One region of the Frondihabitans sp. OV104 genome, then DNA from elsewhere that is predicted to be linked to it. Evidence: predicted binding sites of a transcription regulator. Region 1 holds the regulator's gene; the other holds the start of a gene.
The links. The regulator LexA, encoded in region 1, represses DNA repair genes until DNA is damaged. The targets are predictions, from matches to a motif close to TCGAACANNTGTTCGA.
Positions count from the first base shown of each region.

Region 2: a site for LexA is predicted at 4,131-4,146, ahead of AC3CBB_RS06470 (DNA polymerase III subunit alpha). Genes of this name have one in related genera too.

Region 1 covers NZ_CM173541.1:657,511-666,793, forward strand. The annotation lists gene miaB (tRNA (N6-isopentenyl adenosine(37)-C2)-methylthiotransferase MiaB) at 1-555, shown strand, start outside; gene miaA (tRNA (adenosine(37)-N6)-dimethylallyltransferase MiaA) at 559-1,497, shown strand; gene dapF (diaminopimelate epimerase) at 1,494-2,390, shown strand; gene AC3CBB_RS03165 (class I SAM-dependent methyltransferase) at 3,104-3,715, opposite strand; gene hflX (GTPase HflX) at 3,757-5,286, shown strand; gene lexA (transcriptional repressor LexA) at 5,369-6,058, opposite strand; gene AC3CBB_RS03180 (LysM peptidoglycan-binding domain-containing protein) at 6,336-6,704, shown strand; gene AC3CBB_RS03185 (histidinol-phosphate transaminase) at 7,004-8,089, shown strand; gene hisB (imidazoleglycerol-phosphate dehydratase HisB) at 8,086-8,700, shown strand; gene hisH (imidazole glycerol phosphate synthase subunit HisH) at 8,697-9,283, shown strand, end outside.
Region 2 covers NZ_CM173541.1:1,371,530-1,380,812, reverse strand. The annotation lists gene AC3CBB_RS06475 (glutathione S-transferase family protein) at 1-399, opposite strand, end outside; gene AC3CBB_RS06470 (DNA polymerase III subunit alpha) at 620-4,117, opposite strand; gene AC3CBB_RS06465 (glucose-6-phosphate dehydrogenase) at 4,420-5,796, shown strand; gene AC3CBB_RS06460 (glycoside hydrolase family 15 protein) at 5,982-7,838, opposite strand; gene AC3CBB_RS06455 (DUF6504 family protein) at 7,899-8,240, opposite strand; gene AC3CBB_RS06450 (SDR family oxidoreductase) at 8,406-9,158, shown strand; gene AC3CBB_RS06445 (GNAT family N-acetyltransferase) at 9,252-9,283, opposite strand, start outside.

The DNA.
Region 1 (9,283 bases):
ATCGCCAAGGAGGTCGTGCAGGAGCGCTTCGAGCGGCTCACCGCCCTGCAAGACCGGATCAGCGCCGAGGAGAACGCGAAGCAGGTCGGCGCTCTCGTCGAGCTGCTCGTCGCGACCGGCGAAGGGCGCAAAGACACGGCGACGCATCGCCTCTCGGGCCGCGCCGCCGACTCGCGCCTGGTGCACTTCGAGGTTCCCGAGGGCGGCGACGTGCCGCGTCCCGGCGACATGGTGAGCGTCCGCATCACCGAGGCGAAGCCGTTCTACCTCCTCGCCGACCAGCCCGACGGCTCGATCTACGAGGTGCGCCGGACCCGCGCGGGCGACGCCTGGGACGCCGCCCAGGCCGCCTCCTGCGGTGTGCCAGCGGTCACGACGCCCGCGGGCGCTGCGACCGCCTCCGGCGCTCCGGCCCGTGTGTCGCTCGGCCTGCCCACGCTGCGCGTCGGAGTCCCGGCCCCGACGAGAGCGGGCGGCACCGGTGAGGGCGCCGCCGTGACCACTCCGATCTACGACGCACTCGACGGCGAGCGTCGCCCGGCCGACCTCGCCTAGGGCGTGACGGACTCCGAGCATCCCGACCTCGCCGTGGTGGTCGGGGCCACCGGCACCGGCAAGTCGGACTTCGCCCTCGACCTGGCCGACGAGCTGGGCCGCAGGGGCCGAAGCGCCGAGGTCGTCAACGCCGACGCGATGCAGCTGTACCGGGGGATGGACATCGGCACGGCCAAGCTTCCGCAGGCAGAGCGCCGCGGAGTCCCGCACCACCTGTTCGACGAGCTCCAGGTCTCGGACGAGGCGAGCGTCGAGTGGTACCAGCGGCGGGCGCGCGACGTCGTCGACGAGATCCTGGGGCGCGGGGCGGTCGCCATCCTGGTCGGCGGGTCCGGGCTCTACGTCTCGGGCGCCGTGTTCGACTTCCGCTTCCCGGGCACGGACGCGGTCGTACGCGAGCGCTACGAGCGGCTGGCTGCCGAGCGGGGGACCCGAGCGGCGTACGACCTCCTGAAGGAGCGTGATCCCGCTGCCGCCCTCGCCATCGGCCCGCACAATGCCCGCCGCATCGTGCGAGCCCTCGAGGTGGGCGAGATCACGGGCGAGCCCTTCGCCGTGGGGCTTCCCGAAGACGCCCCGCTCTGGCGTCCTGCCGCGTTTGTCGGGCTCCGCGACGACCGCGACGTGCTGGTTGAGCGCCTCGACGGTCGCGTGGACGACATGTGGCGGCAGGGCCTCGTCGCCGAGGTGGAGGGACTGCTGGCCGAGGGCCCCGCGCTGGGCGTCACGGCTTCGCGCGCCATCGGCTACGCGCAGGCGATCGCCGAGATTCGCGGCGAGCTGACCGAGACCGAGGCTCGCGACCTCACCAAGCAGCTGACCCGTCGCTACGCCCGACGCCAGGTCAGCTGGTTCAAGCGTTACCCGCGCGTGACCTGGGTCGAGAGCCGTGGCGACCTCGCCAGCGCCGTGTCAGCGGTCGCCGATACACTCACCGGGTGACCACCACCGCCACCATCCCCACCGTCGTCCGCTTCACCAAAGGGCAGGGCACGGGCAACGACTTCGTGCTCTTTGCCGACCCCGACGGAACGTTCGACCTGACGCCCGATCGCATCCGCGCGCTGGCCGACCGTCACTTCGGAGTCGGCGGCGACGGAGTCATCCGTGCCGTCCGCAGCGCCAGCCACCCCGAGGGGGCGGCCACGTTGGCCGAAGAGCCCGAGGCCGAGTGGTTCATGGATTACCACAACGCCGACGGCAGCGTTGCCGAGATGTGCGGCAACGGCATCCGCGTCTTCGCCGCCTACCTCCTCGAGCAGGGTCTGGCGACGCTCGAGCCCGGGGAGACCTTGTCGATCGGCACCCGCGCCGGTGTCCGTGACGTCCAGCTGAACCGCGCCGGCTTCCAGGTCGACCTGGGCCGCTGGTCGCTCTCCGACGACCACCCCGAGGTGCGCGCCCGCGACCTCCACGCAGCGCGACCCGGCCTCGGCCTCAGCGTCGGCAACCCGCACGTCGTCGTGGCCCTCGCCTCCGCCGACGAGCTCGCCGGTATCGATCTCACCGTCATCCCCGTCCTCGACCCGGTCCCCGCCGCCGGCGCCAACGTCGAGTTCGTCGTCCCGGCCGAGCCGCTCGTCGCAGACGGGGTCGGCCGCATCTCGATGCGCGTTCACGAGCGCGGCTCAGGCGAGACCCTCTCGTGTGGCACGGGCGCGGCCGCGGCCGCCTTGGCCGTCCGGTACTACGCCGGAGACAGCGCGCCCGACCAGTGGCGCGTCGACGTCCCCGGCGGCACGGTCGGCGTCCGCATGTTCGCGACCGAAGACGGCGAGCACGTCTCGCTGAGCGGCCCCGCCGAGCTGGTGTTCACCGGCGAGCTCGCGATCTGACGCGGGGCTGCACCCGCCGTTTCGGCTCGATCCCGCCGGCTGCCTGGCGGGGCTGTGCCGCTTCGGCGGGTTCGGCCGGGTCGGGGCGGGCCCGGCGGCGTGGCACCCGCCGTTTCGGCTCGATCCCGCCGGCTGCCTGGCGGGCCTGTGCCGGTTCGGAGGGCTCCGTGGGGTCGGGGTGGCCCCGGCGGCGTCGTACCCGCCGTTTCGGCTCGATCCCGCTGCGATTGCCGCGGGGCTGTACCGCTTCGACGGGCTCTGTGGGGTCGGGGTGGGCCCCGGCGCCGTCGTACCCGCCGTTCCGGCTCAATCCCGCCGCGGTTGCGGCGGGTCTGTGCCGTTTCGGAGGGCTCTGCTGGGTCGGGGTGGGCCCCGGCGGCGTCGTACCCGCCGTTCCGGCTCGATCCCGCCGCGGTTGCGGCGGGGCTGCGCCGCTTCGGCGGGTTCCCGCGCCGACACGCACCCCCGACCGCGGGCGCAGGAACTCGCACCCCGCCACCACCGACCCCGCCGGCGCGACCCAGCCACCGCCCACCCCTGGCCTCAGCGCCGCCGACCCGCTAAACTCGCACAATGAAGTTCTCCATCTGAGACCGAAGTCTCCCCGTGCAGTTCCTGCACCAGTTCGTATCAAGCGAACAGTCCCGACCGCGACACTCGGCGCGTCAGGCCAGCAAGTCGTCAGGCCAGCAGCTCGTCACGCCAGCGCCTCGTCAGGCCAGCCGCGTAGCCCGCAAGATCCGGTAGCCCTTCGACGTCGAATCCCGCTCGATCTCCACGACCGGGCCGAGTTCGTCGGCGATCCAGCGCTGGAGCGAGTCGGCTCCGAGGTTCTTCGCGACGACGAGGTACGCCTCCATGTCGATGCCGAGACGCGGCAGCCACGCCGACAGGATGTCGTGCAAGGCCTGCTTGCCGACGCGGATCGGCGGGTTCGACCAGATCCCGTCGAAGACGAGGTCGTCGGGCACGTCGCCCGGCAGCACGGCGTGCACGTTCGTCAGCCCGGCCCGCTTCGCGTTCTCGCGGAGAAGCTCGAGTACACGCTCGTTCACGTCGACGGCCCATACCTCGGCTTCGGGCGAGCGCAGCGCGAGCGTGAGAGCGATCGGCCCCCATCCACAACCCACATCCAAGAAAGTGCCGTCGCGCGGTGGCGTCGGCATGGATCCGAGAAGCACTGCGGTGCCCGGATCGATCCGCCCCGGACTGAAGACGCCCGCGGCGGTCGCCAGAGAGAGTTCGCGCCCGGCGAGCTCGACCGTGATCTCACGCGGTCGGAGCTCACTCGACGGCTGCGATGAGAAGTAGTGCTCGCTGGCCATCCCCACAGATTATCGAACCTGAAAGGTCTAATGTGACTGCAATGACTGAGCACACCAGCACCGATGCGCCGCGCGAGGAGAGCGACGACGTCGTCGACCGCATCCTGAGCAACGCGTCGTCGAGGGCTGGTCTGAGCGTGTTCGCTCCGGCCCAGGCGATCCAGACCGAAGGGCTCTCCGGTGCGGGCACCAGCCGCGACGAGAGCTTCGACGGCGAGCAGCTCGACGTCGCCGACCGCCAGGCGCTCCGGCGTGTGGCCGGTCTGTCGACCGAGCTCGAAGACGTCACCGAGGTCGAGTACCGACAGCTGCGGCTCGAGAACGTCGTGCTGATCGGCGTGTACTCGCAGGGGTCGCTCCAGGACGCCGAGAACTCGATCCGCGAGCTCGCCGCCCTGGCCGAGACCGCGGGCGCCGTCGTGCTCGACGGCCTCCTGCAGCGCCGGCCGAACCCCGACCCGTCGACGTACCTCGGATCGGGCAAGGCGCTCGAGCTGAAGGCCACTGTGCAGGCACTCGGTGCCGACACCGTGATCGCCGACACCGAGCTGGCACCGAGCCAGCGTCGTGCGCTCGAAGACGTGGTGAAGGTCAAGGTGATCGACCGGACGGCCGTGATCCTCGACATCTTCAGCCAGCACGCCAAGAGCCGCGAGGGCAAGGCGCAGGTCGAGCTCGCGCAGCTCGAGTACCTCCTCCCGAGGCTCCGCGGCTGGGGTGAGTCGATGTCGCGCCAGGCCGGTGGCCAGGTCGGCGCCGGCAACGGAATGGGCTCGCGCGGTCCGGGTGAGACGAAGATCGAGCTCGATCGACGTCGGATCCACACCCGGATGGCGATCCTGCGCAAGAAGATCAAAGAGATGAAGCCGGCACGCGAGGCGAAGCGGGCCAACCGCACGCGCAACGCGGTCCCGAGCGTCGCGATCGCCGGCTACACCAACGCCGGCAAGTCGAGCCTGCTCAACCGGATGACTCGCACCGGAGTCCTGGTCGAGAACGCCCTGTTCGCGACCCTCGACACCACCGTGCGCAAGTCGCTGACCGACGACGGCCGTCCGTTCACGTACGCCGACACGGTCGGCTTCGTGCGCAACCTTCCGCATCAGCTGGTCGAGGCCTTCCGCTCGACGCTCGAGGAGGTCCACGACAGCGACATCATCGTGCACGTCGTCGACGGCTCGCACCCCGACCCGGCTGCGCAGCTGGCAACGGTCCGCGAGGTCATCTCGGAGGTCGACGGGCGAGACATCCCCGAGGTCGTCGTCTTCAACAAGAGCGACCTGGTCGACGAGAGCCAGCGGCTCGTGCTGCGCGGGATGGTGCCCGACGCGATCTTCGTGTCGGCCCGCACCGGTGAGGGCATCGACGAGCTGCGTGCCACGCTCGCGGAGCTCCTGCCGCGGCCCGAGGTCGAGCTCGATCTGCTGGTTCCGTACGACCGAGGCGAGGTCATCGCGCGGATCCACGAGATCGGCACGGTCGTCGACGTCGAGTACCTCCCCGAGGGCACGCGCGTCACGGCCAAGGTCTACCCGCAGGACGCAGCGCCCCTGCGCGAGTTCGCCAACTGAGACGCACCCCTGATACCCGAATGGCCGCAGGAACTTCCTGCGGCCATTCGGCATTCTCGGGCGGCTCCGCCCCGTCGGGCCCCTACAGAGACCGCAGGACGGCGACGACCTTGCCGAGGATCTGCGCGTGGTCGCCCATGATCGGCTCGAAGTTGGAGTTGCGCGGGAGCAGCCAGGTGTGACCGTCGCGCTGCCGGAACACCTTCACCGTCGCCTCGTCGTCGAGCATCGCCGCGACGATCTCGCCGTTCTCGGCGTTGCCCTGCTGACGGACGACGACCCAGTCGCCGTCGCAGATGGCGGCGTCGATCATGGACTCGCCGACGACCTTGAGCATGAACAGCTCGCCCTTGCCCACGAGGGTGCGGGGGAGGGGCATGACGTCTTCGACCTGCTGCTCGGCGGTGATCGGGATGCCTGCGGCGATGCGTCCGACCAGGGGCACGCGAGCGGTCACGTTGTCGTCATCGTCGTAGCGGACGATCGTCGGCTCGGGGACCACCTTGTCGGGGTCCTCGAGGAGCACCTCGAGAGCGCGGGGCCGGTTGGGGTCGCGGCGGATCGCACCGGCGAGCTCGAGCTGGTTGAGCTGGTGAGTGACGCTGGAGAGGGAGGCGAGGCCGACGGCGTCGCCGATCTCGCGCATGCTCGGCGGATAGCCGCGGCTGGCGATCGAGGCGCGGATGGCCGTCAGGATCAGGTTCTGCTTCGCCGTCAGGGGCTTTCGGGCACGGGGATCGGGCCCAGCCTCTGTAGTCGTTGCCTCGGGCACGCGCCCACCTCTCTCGAATGTCGGTGGCTGCTGTTCTACTGATCCCACCGATCGAAACTGTATCCGGTCGAAATGAGCAGAACAAACACATGTTCGAGTGTGTCGCGTGGTTTTTCTGCGATTTTCGGCTAGAGCCTCTTGAAATCGGTGTTAATCGAAGATATGTTCGGAAGTGTTCTTCGGAACACCTCTTCGTGTCAGGCGGCCCCGGCCGGCGGCCTGGCACGAAGACCACAGCCAAGTCGTCTCGACAGAATCGACAAGAGAGGTACGCATCATGAGCGCAACGATCACCGCCTTCCCCACGGCAGCTCCCGCGACCCGCACCGCATCCGTCTCCCACCTCCGCATCACCGCTCGGGGTCGCGTCGTCCTCACGATCGCCGTCCTCCTCGCCGCCGTCGCGATCATCGCCGGCTTCGTTCTGACGGGCGGCGGCGCGGTCGCCACCGGCCAAGCGGGCGACGTCCATTTCGACCACGTCACCGTGGCGGCTGGTGAGACGCTCTGGCAGGTCGCCGAAGATGTGGCCCCGACTGCCGATCCGCGTGACGTCATCTCCGACATCGTCTCGCTCAACAACCTGTCGAGCACGCAGGTCATGCCGGGTCAGTCGCTTGCGATCCCGACGAAGTATTCGAACTAGGCAGCTCGAACCAGGCAGCTCGAACTAGGCAGCTCGATCTACGCGGTCGGCTTCTCGAGCACCGTCGCCCGGCGCCGTCCCGCACTCGCGGGGCGGCGCTTCTGCGCGCGTGCTGTGCTTGGCGGGGCTTCGCAAGGATCTCGGCGGCAGCGATCCTTCATGAGCGCACGCCGCGCCGAGCAGTTCCTTGCAGCGCGTGCAACTCGCTCTCGAATGCCTTGTGAGCGAGCACCTCGTCCTCGTCTAAGGACACCCGGTACCGGGCGCAACACATGTCGCGACCCCCGTAAAATAGCCTCGTGGCCATTTCTCTCGACGACCTGCCCCTCCGCGACGACCTCCGTGGTCAGTCGCCTTACGGCGCCCCTCAGAAGAAGGTGCGCGTCGCGCTGAACGTCAACGAGAACACGCATCCCATCCCGGAAGACGTGGCGCGAGACATCGTCGAGTCGGTCGCGGCCGCCGTGCTCGAGGTCAATCGCTACCCCGACCGCGAGTTCACGACTCTGCGCGATTCCCTCGCCGCGTACCTCGGCCACGGCCTGACCGCCGACCAGATCTGGGCGGCGAACGGCTCGAACGAGGTCATCCAGCAGATTCTGCAGGCGTTCGGCGGCCCTGGTCGTCGTGTGCTCGGCTTCCCGCCCACCTATTCCATGCACTCGATCATCACGCGAGGCGTCGGCTCCGAGTGGGTCGAGGGCGTGCGCGACGCCGATTTCACGCTCTCGCCCGAGACGGTCCGCGCCGAGATCGAGCGCACCGACCCCGACGTCGTCTTCCTCTGCGCGCCGAACAACCCGACCGGCACCCCGATGGAGCTCGACGTGATCGAAGCGGCCTACGACGCGGCGCGCGGAATCGTCCTGGTCGACGAGGCCTACGCCGAGTTCATGCCGGCCGACCGGCCGAGCGCGGTCACGCTGCTCGAGGGGCGTCCGCGCCTGCTGGTCTCGCGCACCATGAGCAAGGCGTTCGCGTTCGCCGGCGCCCGCGTCGGCTATCTCGCGGCCGACCCGGTCGCGATCGACGCCCTCCGTCTCGTGCGCCTGCCGTACCACCTGTCGTCGCTCACCCAGGCGGCGGCGGTCGCGGCGCTCCGTCACTCCGACGAGATGCTCGCCATGGTCGACGACATCAAGGCCCAGCGCGACCGCATGGTCGAGACGCTGACCGGGCTCGGGTACCACGCGTGGCCGACCTGGTCGAACTTCGTGCTGTTCGGCGGCGTCGACGACCCGCACGCCGTCTTCGAGGCTCTCCTCGAGCGCGGCATCATCGTGCGCGACCTCGCGATCGAGGGCCACCTCCGCGTGAGCGCGGGCACCGAGGCCGAGACGACCGCGTTCCTGGACGCCATGCGCGACATTAGGCTCGGAGCATGAGCACCGACAGCGCCGCGCGCACGGCTACCGTCTCGCGGTCCACGAGCGAGTCCAGCATCGACCTATCCCTCGACCTCGACGGCACGGGCACCTCGCGCATCGACTCCTCGGTGCCGTTCTACGACCACCTGCTCACGGCCCTGTCGAAGCACTCGCTGATCGACCTCGACCTCAAGGCGACCGGCGACACCGACATCGACGTGCACCACACGGTCGAAGACATCGGCATCACCTTCGGCACCGCCCTCCGCGAGGCCCTCGGCGACAAGACGGGCATCCGCCGCTACGGCGACGCGCTCGTCCCGCTCGACGAGGCGCTCGTCCAGGCGGTCGTCGACGTCTCCGGGCGCCCGTACCTGGTGCACTCCGGTGAGCCGGAGGGCTTCGAGTTCCACCTGATCGGCGGTCACTTCACCGGCAGCATGGTGCGCCACGTCTTCGAGGCGATCACCTTCCACGCCGGCCTGACGGTGCACATCACCGTGCTGGGCGGCCGCGACCCGCACCACATCGCCGAAGCCGAGTTCAAGGCGTTCGCCCGTGCGCTCCGCGCCGCCATCGAGCCCGATCCGCGTGTCGACGGCATTCCGTCGACCAAGGGTGCGCTGTGACCGACGCTCAGGCCGATGCCAGAGGGTCTGCCGAAGCCGCCGAGTCCACTGCCCGCACGGCTCCGAGCGGCGCGGCCCGCCCCCGCGTCGTCGTCCTCGACTACGGCAGCGGCAACGTCCACTCCGCCATCAAGGCGCTCGAGCTGGCCGGAGCCGAGGTCGAGCTCACGGCCGACAGCGACCGTGTGGCCAAGGCCGACGGTCTCTTCGTCCCGGGTGTGGGTGCTTTCTCCGCCGTCATGTCGCAGCTCCGGTCGGTGCGCGGCGCCGAGAAGATCGACCGCCGCCTCGCCGGCGGCCGCCCCGTCCTCGGCATCTGCGTCGGCATGCAGGTGCTCTTCGAGACCGGCGTCGAGCGGGGTCAGACCACCGAGGGCCTGGGGGAGTGGCCGGGCACGATCGACGAGCTCAAGGCCGACGTCCTCCCGCACATGGGCTGGAATACCGTGTCCGCTCCCGATGAGTCCATGCTCTTCGAGGGCATCCGTGACGAGCGGTTCTACTTCGTGCACTCCTACGCCGCGCAGGAGTGGTCGCTCGACGGCCACGGCGCGCGCAAGTCGCCGCTCGTGACCTGGGCCGA
Region 2 (9,283 bases), 710 kb from region 1:
GCCGGTCGGAACGTCGATGATGGCCGGCACCGTGATGCCGCGCGGGTAGCCGGGCGTCCGCTTCTCGAAGGCGTCCTTCAGGCGCTCGATGCCGAGCACCGGGTCGCGTCCGTCAGGGTCGAGGTCGAACGTCCAGGAGCGGGCGTCATGCGTCGGGCCGGGGAGGCCGAGCGAGATCGCGTCCTCCAGGCCGAGCAGCCTCCTCGAGATGACGGAGCGGTTCGCCCACGGGCAGGCCCGGGCGGCGACGAGGCGATAGCGGCCGGCCTCGACCGGCCAGCCGTCGACGGCGTCCTTCGTGATGCGGTCCTCGATGTAGTTGGTGTCGCGGGTGTACTCCTGGCCCGGGGTGACGTAGGTGCCGGGTTCGTCGGTGCTGGCCGTGCTGCTGTCGCTCATGCGGCTCACCCTACGCGCGGCTTCGGAAGGATCTGCGGGGTAGGCGTCCTTGCGGGGCGGGCGTGCGGCGGGGATTCTCCTTGTGGGGCGTGCGCGGCGGCGTGGTTCTCCTTGTGAGCGGGCAGGGCGTCCTTCGACAAGGATTGTACGAACGACACGGACTGCGCGAACGACACGAACGACGTGGCCGACAGGGCGACACGGACGCCAGGCAGTCGGCTCAGGTGAGGACGTCGTGGCCGGCGGCCGCGCGGGTCGCCTGCCAGTCGCGCCACAGCGCCTTGAGATCCCACGCATTGTCGGCCTCGAGAGAGATGCCGCGCTCGCCGGTGCGGCGGGTGCGCCCCTGGATCAGCAGCAGCTTCGTGCCGAACAGGAGGGAGCCGGCGCGATTCTGGGCCTCCTCGAAGAAGGTGGAGTCGGAGCACCCCGAGCCGTCGTCGAGGCTGATGAACACGACCCGCTTGCCGCTGCGCATCGGCGGCGTCTGCGTGGCGATGCGGATGCCGGCGACGAGGACGGTGGTGCCGTTCCAGTTGTCGATGAGGTCGGCCGCGCGGATCACCCCGAGGTCGTCGAGCATGGGCCGGTAGCTCTCGATGACGTGCTCGGTGACCTCCATCGACAGGATGTCGAGCTCGCGGCTGATCCGCTCGTGCGCCGGCATCTCGGGGCTGCCCGTGGGGACCGAGGCCGAGTCGTCGACATCGAAGTCGAGCTGGTTGATCGTGTCGGCGGGCTTCGGACGCGATGCCCGGCTCGTCAGCTGCCGGATGCGCGCCATCACATCGCCCCGGTTGCGCCCGTCGCCTCCCAGCGAGTCGAGTGCGCCGACCTGGCCGAGCCGCTCGAAGAGCCGCCGCGAAGGCGTGGCCCGCTGGTAGAAGTCGGCGATCGACGTGAACGGGCGGTTCTCGAGGATCCGGGTGGTCTCGTGCTCGGTGATGCCCTGCACGTCGAGGAGCGAGAGGCGGATGCCGAGGTCGCCGGCGTAGGTGCGCGCGACGGGCGTCCGCGGGGGGCGCAGCCGCTCGACGTGGTAGACCTCGCTCGACGCGTTGACGTCGAGCGGCAGGACCGGCACGCCCATCCGCTTCGCCTCGGCGAGCAGCAGCCGCTTCGGGTACATGCCGGGATCGTGGGTGAGGATGCCTGCCAGGAACTCCGCCGGGTAGTGCGTCTTCAGCCACGCCGTCTGGTAGGTCGGCAGGGCGAACGCCGCACCGTGCGCCTTGCAGAACCCGAACGACCCGAAGCCCTTCAGCACGCCCCAGATCCGGTCGATCTCCTTGTCGGTGTAGCGCCGTCTGCCGTGCTCATCGACGTTCGCGGCGGTCTTGCTGCGGAACTCGCCCTCGAGGTCGGCACGCTTCTCCATCTGCCGGCGCATCTCGTCGGCCTCGGCGAGCGAGATGCCCATGGTCGCGTTGAGGATCCGCAGCACGTGCTCGTGGTAGATCACGACCCCGTAGCTGTCCTGAAGGAAGGGCGCGAAGGTCGGATGGATGTAGTCGGGCTTCTGGAACCCGTGCTTGGTGTCGAGGTAGGGCGCGACCATGTTGCCCTTCATCGGGCCGGGGCGGAACAGCGAGATGTCGGCGATGAGGTCTTCGTACTGGTCGGGCTGCATCTTGCCGATCAGCTCGCGCTGGCCCGGGCTCTCGATCTGGAACATGCCGAGCGTGTGCGTGGTGCGGATCGCCTCGTACGTCGGCTCGTCGTCGTGGGGGATCGCGTCGAGCTCGATCCGCCCCTGGCGGTTCACATAGGGCGCGTCGATCGGCAGGGCGCCGGCGAGGGCAGTGCGCGGCCCGTTCAGCCGCTCGATCTCGCCGAGGGCGAAGGCCATCGACGACTGCATGCGCACGCCGAGCACGTCGAGCTTGAGCAGGCCGGCGTCATTCATGTCGTGCTTGTCGAACTGGCTCATCGGCAGGCCCATGCCGCTCGGCTGCACCGGAGTCATGCTGAGCAGGTCGGAATTGCCCAGGATCACCCCGCACGGGTGCATCGAGATGTGGCGGGGGAGTCGGTCGAGCCGCTCGGTGAGGTCGACCAGCAGGTCGATCTGGGCGTTGGTCTTGACGAGGTCGGCGATCTGGCGGAGCTCGGGTTTCTCCGTGAGAGCCTTGCGCATGTCGCGGGCGTTCGAGCGCCAGACGTTGTTCGCGACGAGATCGATCTGGTCTTCGTCGAGTCCCAGCGCCAGCCCGGCGTCGCGGACGGCGCCGCGCCCCCGGTAGGTCGACTGCATCGACATCAGCGTGACGCGGTTGCTGCCGTAGCGGTCGAAGATCGCCCGGTACACCTCGTGCCTCCGGGCCGACTCGACGTCGATGTCGATGTCGGGCAGCGTCTCGCGCTTGTTGCCGAGGAACCTCTCGAACAGCAGGTCGTGCTCGAGCGGATCGACGTTCGAGATCCGGAGCAGGTAGGTGACGAGGCTGCCGGCGCCCGAGCCGCGCGCGGCGTTCCGCACCCGCATGTCGCGCATCATCGCCGAGACGTCGGCGACGGTCAGGAAGTACCCGGCGAAGCCGAACGAGGTGATCGTCTCGAGCTCGTCGCGCATGCGCCGCTCGATCTGCTCGCGCTTGGCCATCGACGCGTCGCCGAAGCGCTCGGTCACCCCGGCCTCGGCCCGCCGCCACAGCACCTGGTCGGGGTCGCCCTCGACGCCGATCGCCGACAGCTCGGGCACCTTCGCGCGACGCCAGCCGAGGTCGACGTCGGGGTCGAGTCGGCACCGGTCGGCGAGCTCCTCGGTGGCGGCGAGCATCTCCTCGGCCGCGCGGCGATCGAGCGACGACGCGTCGGCGATCATCCGGGCGAGCGCGCGCATCGCGTCGGGGGTCTTGAGGAAGGCCTGGGCGTTGGGCTGCGGCTCGAAGCTGCCGAGTGCCGCGAGGTGCCCGGCGGCGTCGAGCACGTCGGCGGTCAGGGCCTCGTCGGGCTCGCGGTAGCGCACGGCATTGGTGAGCACCGCAGGAACTCGCCCGGCGTCGGCGAGCTCGAGCATCCGCGCGGCGTGGCGCAGGCTGCGGCTCTCGCCCGGCTCGGTGAGGTGGCAGACGACCTCGATGGCGACGCCGCCGGGCACCTCCGCCTTCCAGGCCTCGAGCAGTGCGGCCGCCCGGCCGTGCGCGCCGTGCGCCACAGCTCGTCCGACGTCGGAGTCGGGGCCGAGCAGCACCGTGCCGGTGGGGCCGTCGTCGCCCATCAGGAAAGCGCGGACCCGGGCGCGGGGGATCGTCGCCACGCTGTTCGCGCTGCCGTTGACCTTGCGTGTGGCGCGGCCGTGAGCCGCGCTGATGAGGCGGCAGAGGGAGGCCCAGCCGGCGCCCGGGCCGACCCCGACGGCGCCGCCGCCGTGGGCGAGGAACACGACGCGGTCGGCGTCGGCGGCGATGGGCGGGGAACCGCTAGGAGGTCCTGCGGGATGCTGCCCTGCGGGGCGCTGCCCTGCGGGATGCCGCCCTGGGCTGTCGTGGTCGTCGGGGGAGGGGGTCGATACGCCCAGCTCGACGCCGACGATGGGGTCGATGCCGAGCGCGCGGCACGCGCCGACGTGGCGGATCGCTCCGTAGAGGCCGTCGCGGTCGGTGATCGCCGCTGCGTCGGCGCCGTTCGAGGCGGCCTGAGCGGCGAGGTGGCCCGGCTGCGCAGTGCCGTAGTGGGCGCTGAACGCCGAGGCGACGTGCAGGTGCGTGAAGCTCATGGCCGCCCTTCGTTCGAACGTGTGTTCGAACAGTGTAGGTCATTCGCCAGGCGGCGGGAGAGGGGTTTCCACAGGGCTGGTCAGGTGCGTACCGGAGTCGCCGCAGAGCAGTACGGTTGATGGTGGCATCGTGGCCACTCGCGCCCGTGCCCCTTCTCTCGCATCCTCGAACCTCATGGGAATGCCTGCCGGTCCGGTGTGTTGAGCCACGTGGACCACAGCTAGGTTCACCTCGAAAGGAAGTCCATGACCACCCGCACTGCGCCTTCCAGCGCCGCGACTCGCTCCGAGCAGACCGTCTGATGGCGGAGACGAGCACCCTCATCATCCTCGGCGCTTCCGGTGACCTCACCGAGCGCCTCCTCCTCCCCGGCCTCGCGAGCCTGCTCAAGAGCGACCGCGGCGTCGACGTGAAGCTGATCGGCACCGGCCGCAGCGAGCGCAGCCCCGAAGAATGGGACGACGTCGTCAAGACGGCCTTCAACGGCGATGCCGGCTCGGAGCTCGCCAAGAAGACCCTCGCCTCGAGCGAGTACATCCAGGGCGACCCGACCGACCCCGAGCACCTGAAGAAGCTCTTCGCGGCCTCCGAGGGCGAGCCGGTCATGTACTTCGCGCTCCCGCCGGCCATCTCGACGAAGGTCATCAAGGCCCTCGAGGAGATCGACGTGCCCGACGGCCTCCGGCTGGCCCTCGAGAAGCCCTTCGGCAGCGACGAGCAGGGTGCTCGCGAGCTGAACGAGGAGCTCCTCAAGGTGATCCCGGAGGAGCGCATCCACCGCACCGACCACTTCCTCGGCCGCTCGACCGTGCTGAACATGATCGGCCTGCGCTTCGCCAACCGCCTCTTCGAGCCGGTCTGGAACAGCGACAACATCGAGAAGGTCGAGATCTTCTACGACGAGGTCCTCGGCCTCGAGGGTCGCGCCCAGTACTACGACAAGGCCGGCGCTCTCGTCGACATGATCCAGAGCCACCTCCTGCAGGTGCTCGCCGTCATCGCGATGGACGCCCCGTCGTCGATCGACGCCGTCGAGCTCCGCAGCGAGATCGCCCGCGTCCTGCGCGCCACCTGGGTGAAAGACGGAGACCCCGTCGCCAACAGCCGTCGCGGCCAGTACGCGGCCGGCACGATCTCGGGTAAAGACGTCCCCGCGTACTCCGACGAGGACGGCGTCGACAACTCCCGCGAGACCGAGACGCTCGCCGAGGTCGAATTCGAGATCAAGACCCGTCGGTGGGCCGGCGTGCCGTTCATCCTGCGCTCCGGCAAGGGGATGACCAAGGTCCGCAAGGAGGTGCTGATCACCTTCAAGCCGGTGCCAGCGCTGCCCGAGGGGCTCCAGGGCTCGTCGTCGCCCGACACGCTCAAGATCGAGATCAGCCCCGAGACCATCGAGCTCGGAGTCACGACCAACGGTCAGGGCAACCCGTTCCACCTCGAGAAGTCGACCCTGTCGACCGACCTGGGCAAGCCCGAGCTGACCCCTTACGGCGAGGTGCTCTCGGGCATCTTCCACGATGACCCCACCCTCTCCATCCGCGGCGACGTGGCCGAGCGGTGCTGGGCGATCGTCGCGCCGGTCGTCGATGCCTGGGAGTCGGGCGAGGTTCCGCTCGACAAGTACCCCGCCGGGTCGGCTGGTCCGGCCCACTGGACCACTTCGAAAGAGGCGTAGCCACCCGCTCGCGAAGCCCCGCCGAACCTGGTTCGGCGGGGCTTCGTCGTGGCGGGACCAGGGGCGGGGCGGCCCGGACCCGCCGTTTGGGCGCAGACCCCGTGGTCAGGCCCGGATGCCTGTCCGCGGCGCGGCGTATGGGCCGAACCGGGATGTCCGGCCGCCAGGGTCCGGCGGCGGCCGGGTTAGGCCCGCGCCCGCCGCGCCTCGCCGCCGCGCGAATGCTCGATCGCCGTCTGGATGGCGTCGGCCGCGCGCACCAGCGCCAGGTGCGACAGGGCCTGCGGGGTGTTGCCGACGTGGCGCCCCGTCGCGACCTCGATCTCTTCGGAGAGCATCCCGACGTCGTTGCGGAACCCGACGAGGCGGTCCATCAGCGCGGTCGCGTCGTCGAGCCGGCCGCTGCGGGCGTACTGCTCGACGAGCCAGAACGAGCAGGCGAGGAACGGGTTCTCGGTGCCGGACAGCCCGTCGACACCCGACTGCGTGCGGTAGCGCAGCAGCAGGCCGTCGTGCAGGAGGTCGTGCTCGATCGCCTTCACGGTGCCGAGCATGCGCGGATCGTGCGCATCGACGTAGCCCACCTGCGACAGCTGCAGCAGGGAGGCGTCGACCTCGTGCGACCCGTAGTACTGCACGTAGCACCCGCGCTCCGCGTCGTAGCCGTTGGTCTCGATCTCGTCGCGGATCTTCTCGCGCAGGGCGAGCCACCGCTCGACGGGACCGTCGAGGTGAAACTCCTGCGCGCCTCGGACGGCCCGGTCGATGGCGGCCCAGAGCATGACGCGCGAGTGAGTGAAGTGCTGCTCGGGCCCGCGGATCTCCCAGATGCCGTTGTCGGGCTTCGACCAGTTCTCCTCGACGTGCTGGATCAGCGCGCGCTGGAGCGCCCACGAGTCGTAGGTCTCCTCGCTGCCGAGCTGGCGGGCCTCGTGGAGTGCGACCATCACCTCGCCGAACACATCACCCTGATACTGCGTGTAGGCGCCGTTGCCGATGCGGACGGGCGAGGCGCCCTGGTAGCCGGGCAGCTCGTCGAGGGTGGTCTCGGCGAGGTACCGCTCGCCGCCGAGTCCGTACATGATCTGGACGTCGTCGGGATCGCCCGCGATGGCGCGGAGCAGCCAGCCGCGCCAGCCCATCGCCTCGTCGGCGTAGCCGTGCGAGAACAGCGCCTGCAGCGTCATCGAGGCGTCGCGGAGCCAGACGTAGCGGTAGTCCCAGTTGCGGCCGCCGCCGAACTGCTCGGGGAGGCTCGTCGTGGCCGCGGCCACGATGCCGCTGGTGTCTTCGTGGGTCAGGGCGCGCAGGATAAGGAGCGAGCGATGGACCGCCTCGCCGTACGCCTCGGGCGCCTCGGAGTGCGACGCCCAGTCGCGCCACCAGTCGATCGTCGTGTCGATGCTGGCCGACACGTCGATCGGCGCCGGCGGCTCGCGGTACGACGGGTACCAGGTCATCACGAGGTCGACGGTGTCGCCGGCCGTCACGTCGAAGGCGGCGCGGTGGGCGTGGTCGCTGGCCGTGAGCCTCGGCCCGCGGACGACGACCGCGTCGGGCCCGGCGACGGCGACGAGCGTGCCTCGGCCGGCGGCCTCGGCCTCGTGCGGCATGGACGAGTCGTCGGGCGGGGTGTCGTCGTCGAGCTGCCGGATCCACGGGATCGCCGTCGTGTAGCCGAAGCGGATGCGGAGGTCTTCGGTCATCGTGACGGTGCCCGAGAGGCCCCGCACGCGGCGAACCAGGTCGGCTCGGCGGTCGCCGTACGGCATGAGGTCGGTGACCTCGACCTCGCCGGTCGGCGTCGACCAGCGGGTGACGAGCACGAACGTGTCGTCGACGTAGCGTCGGGTGGCGGTCGCGGTCGGGTCGGCCGGCGCGAGCAGCCAGCGACCGCTGTCGTCGTCGCCGAGGAGGCCGGCGAACAGGGAGGGGGAGTCGAAGCGCGGCAGGCAGAGCCAGTCGATGCTGCCGTTCCGGCCGACGAGGGCGGCCGTGTGGCAGTCGCCGATCAGTGCGTAGTCTTCGATCGCTAAGGGCATGCGCTCATCCAATCAGCCGATGCCATGAAAGCCCGCCGTGGCATGCTGAGGCGGGCCGGCTCACGCGAACAGCTGCTGGTCGATCTGGTCGTCGAACACCCCGAGCAGCAGCCACTCGCGGCTGATCGGGTCTCGCGCGAGGTCGAACGTGCCGTCGACCCGGTGCGCGCCGTCGGTGAGCGGCAGCGCGTCGACGCGCCAGACGTGCATCTCGAGCAGCTCGCTGCCGGAGCCGCGCGGGGCCCGCGTCGCGCTGCGCCACCAGGCCTGCCGGGTGATCCACACCTCGGGTGCGCTCACCACGCCGTAGACGACCCGCCGCCAGGTGAATCGGAGGGGCGTGCCCTCGTCGGTGGTCTCGACGGCGATCCGCTCGTCGATCCGCTGCGCGTCGATCCGCATGCTGGCCCCTCTGGCTCTGTTCGAAAGTATGTTCGAACTCTACGTCGCGCCTCCGACATTCGCGACCCCGCGACCAGAAGCCCCGAGCCGTGAGAAGGGACGGACTGCGAATCCCCGGCTGACCGCTCCCTTCACGTCGTCCGAGCGCGGCGCCAAAGTGGAGACATGAAAACGACTGGAAACACCATCCTCATCACCGGCGGCACCTCGGGTCTCGGCCTGGGCCTCGCGCAGCGCTTCGCGGCGGCGGGCAACACCGTCGTCGTGGCCGGACGCCGCACGGCGCTCCTGGCCGAGATCGAAGCGGAGAACCCGGGGATCACGGGCCTCGAGATGGACGTCGCAGTTCCTGCGTCCATTCAGAACGGGTTCGAGACGATCACGGCGAGCCACCCCGACCTCAACGTCGTCATCACGATGGCCGGCATCATGCAGCCCGAAGACCTGACGACCGCGGGCTTCCTCGAGACGGCCGAGGCGACCATCACCACGAACCTGCTCGGCACGATCCGGACCGTCGCGGCGTTCACCGAGTTCTTGCAGGGCAGGCCCGACGCGGCGTTCATGACCGTCTCGTCGGGACTCGCCTTCGTGCCGCTCGCGATGACGCCGACCTACAACGCCACGAAGGCCGCGGTGCACTCGTTCACCGAGATCCTGCGCCTGCAGCTCGCCGAGTCGGGCGTCGAGGTGCTCGAGCTGATCCCGCCGGCAGTTGCGACGACGCTGCTCGGTCAGGACGAGGACACCAGCGGCCGGGCCATGCCGGTCGACGAGTACCTCGACGAGGTGTTCGAGATCCTGAGCACACGGCCCGACGAGAAGCAGGTCATGGTCGAGCGGGTCAAGATGCTGCGCTTCGCCGAGGTCGACGGCGCCTACGACCGGGTGCTGCACATGCTCGCCGGCTCGCACTGATCCGCCTCGCATCGCCCCGCAGCCCACGATCGGGACTCCGCACCGCGAGATCTCGTGGTGCCGAGTCCCGATCGTCGTGCGCAGAGGCCCCGGTCAGCCGAAGGTCGTGCCGAGCACGGTGCGCC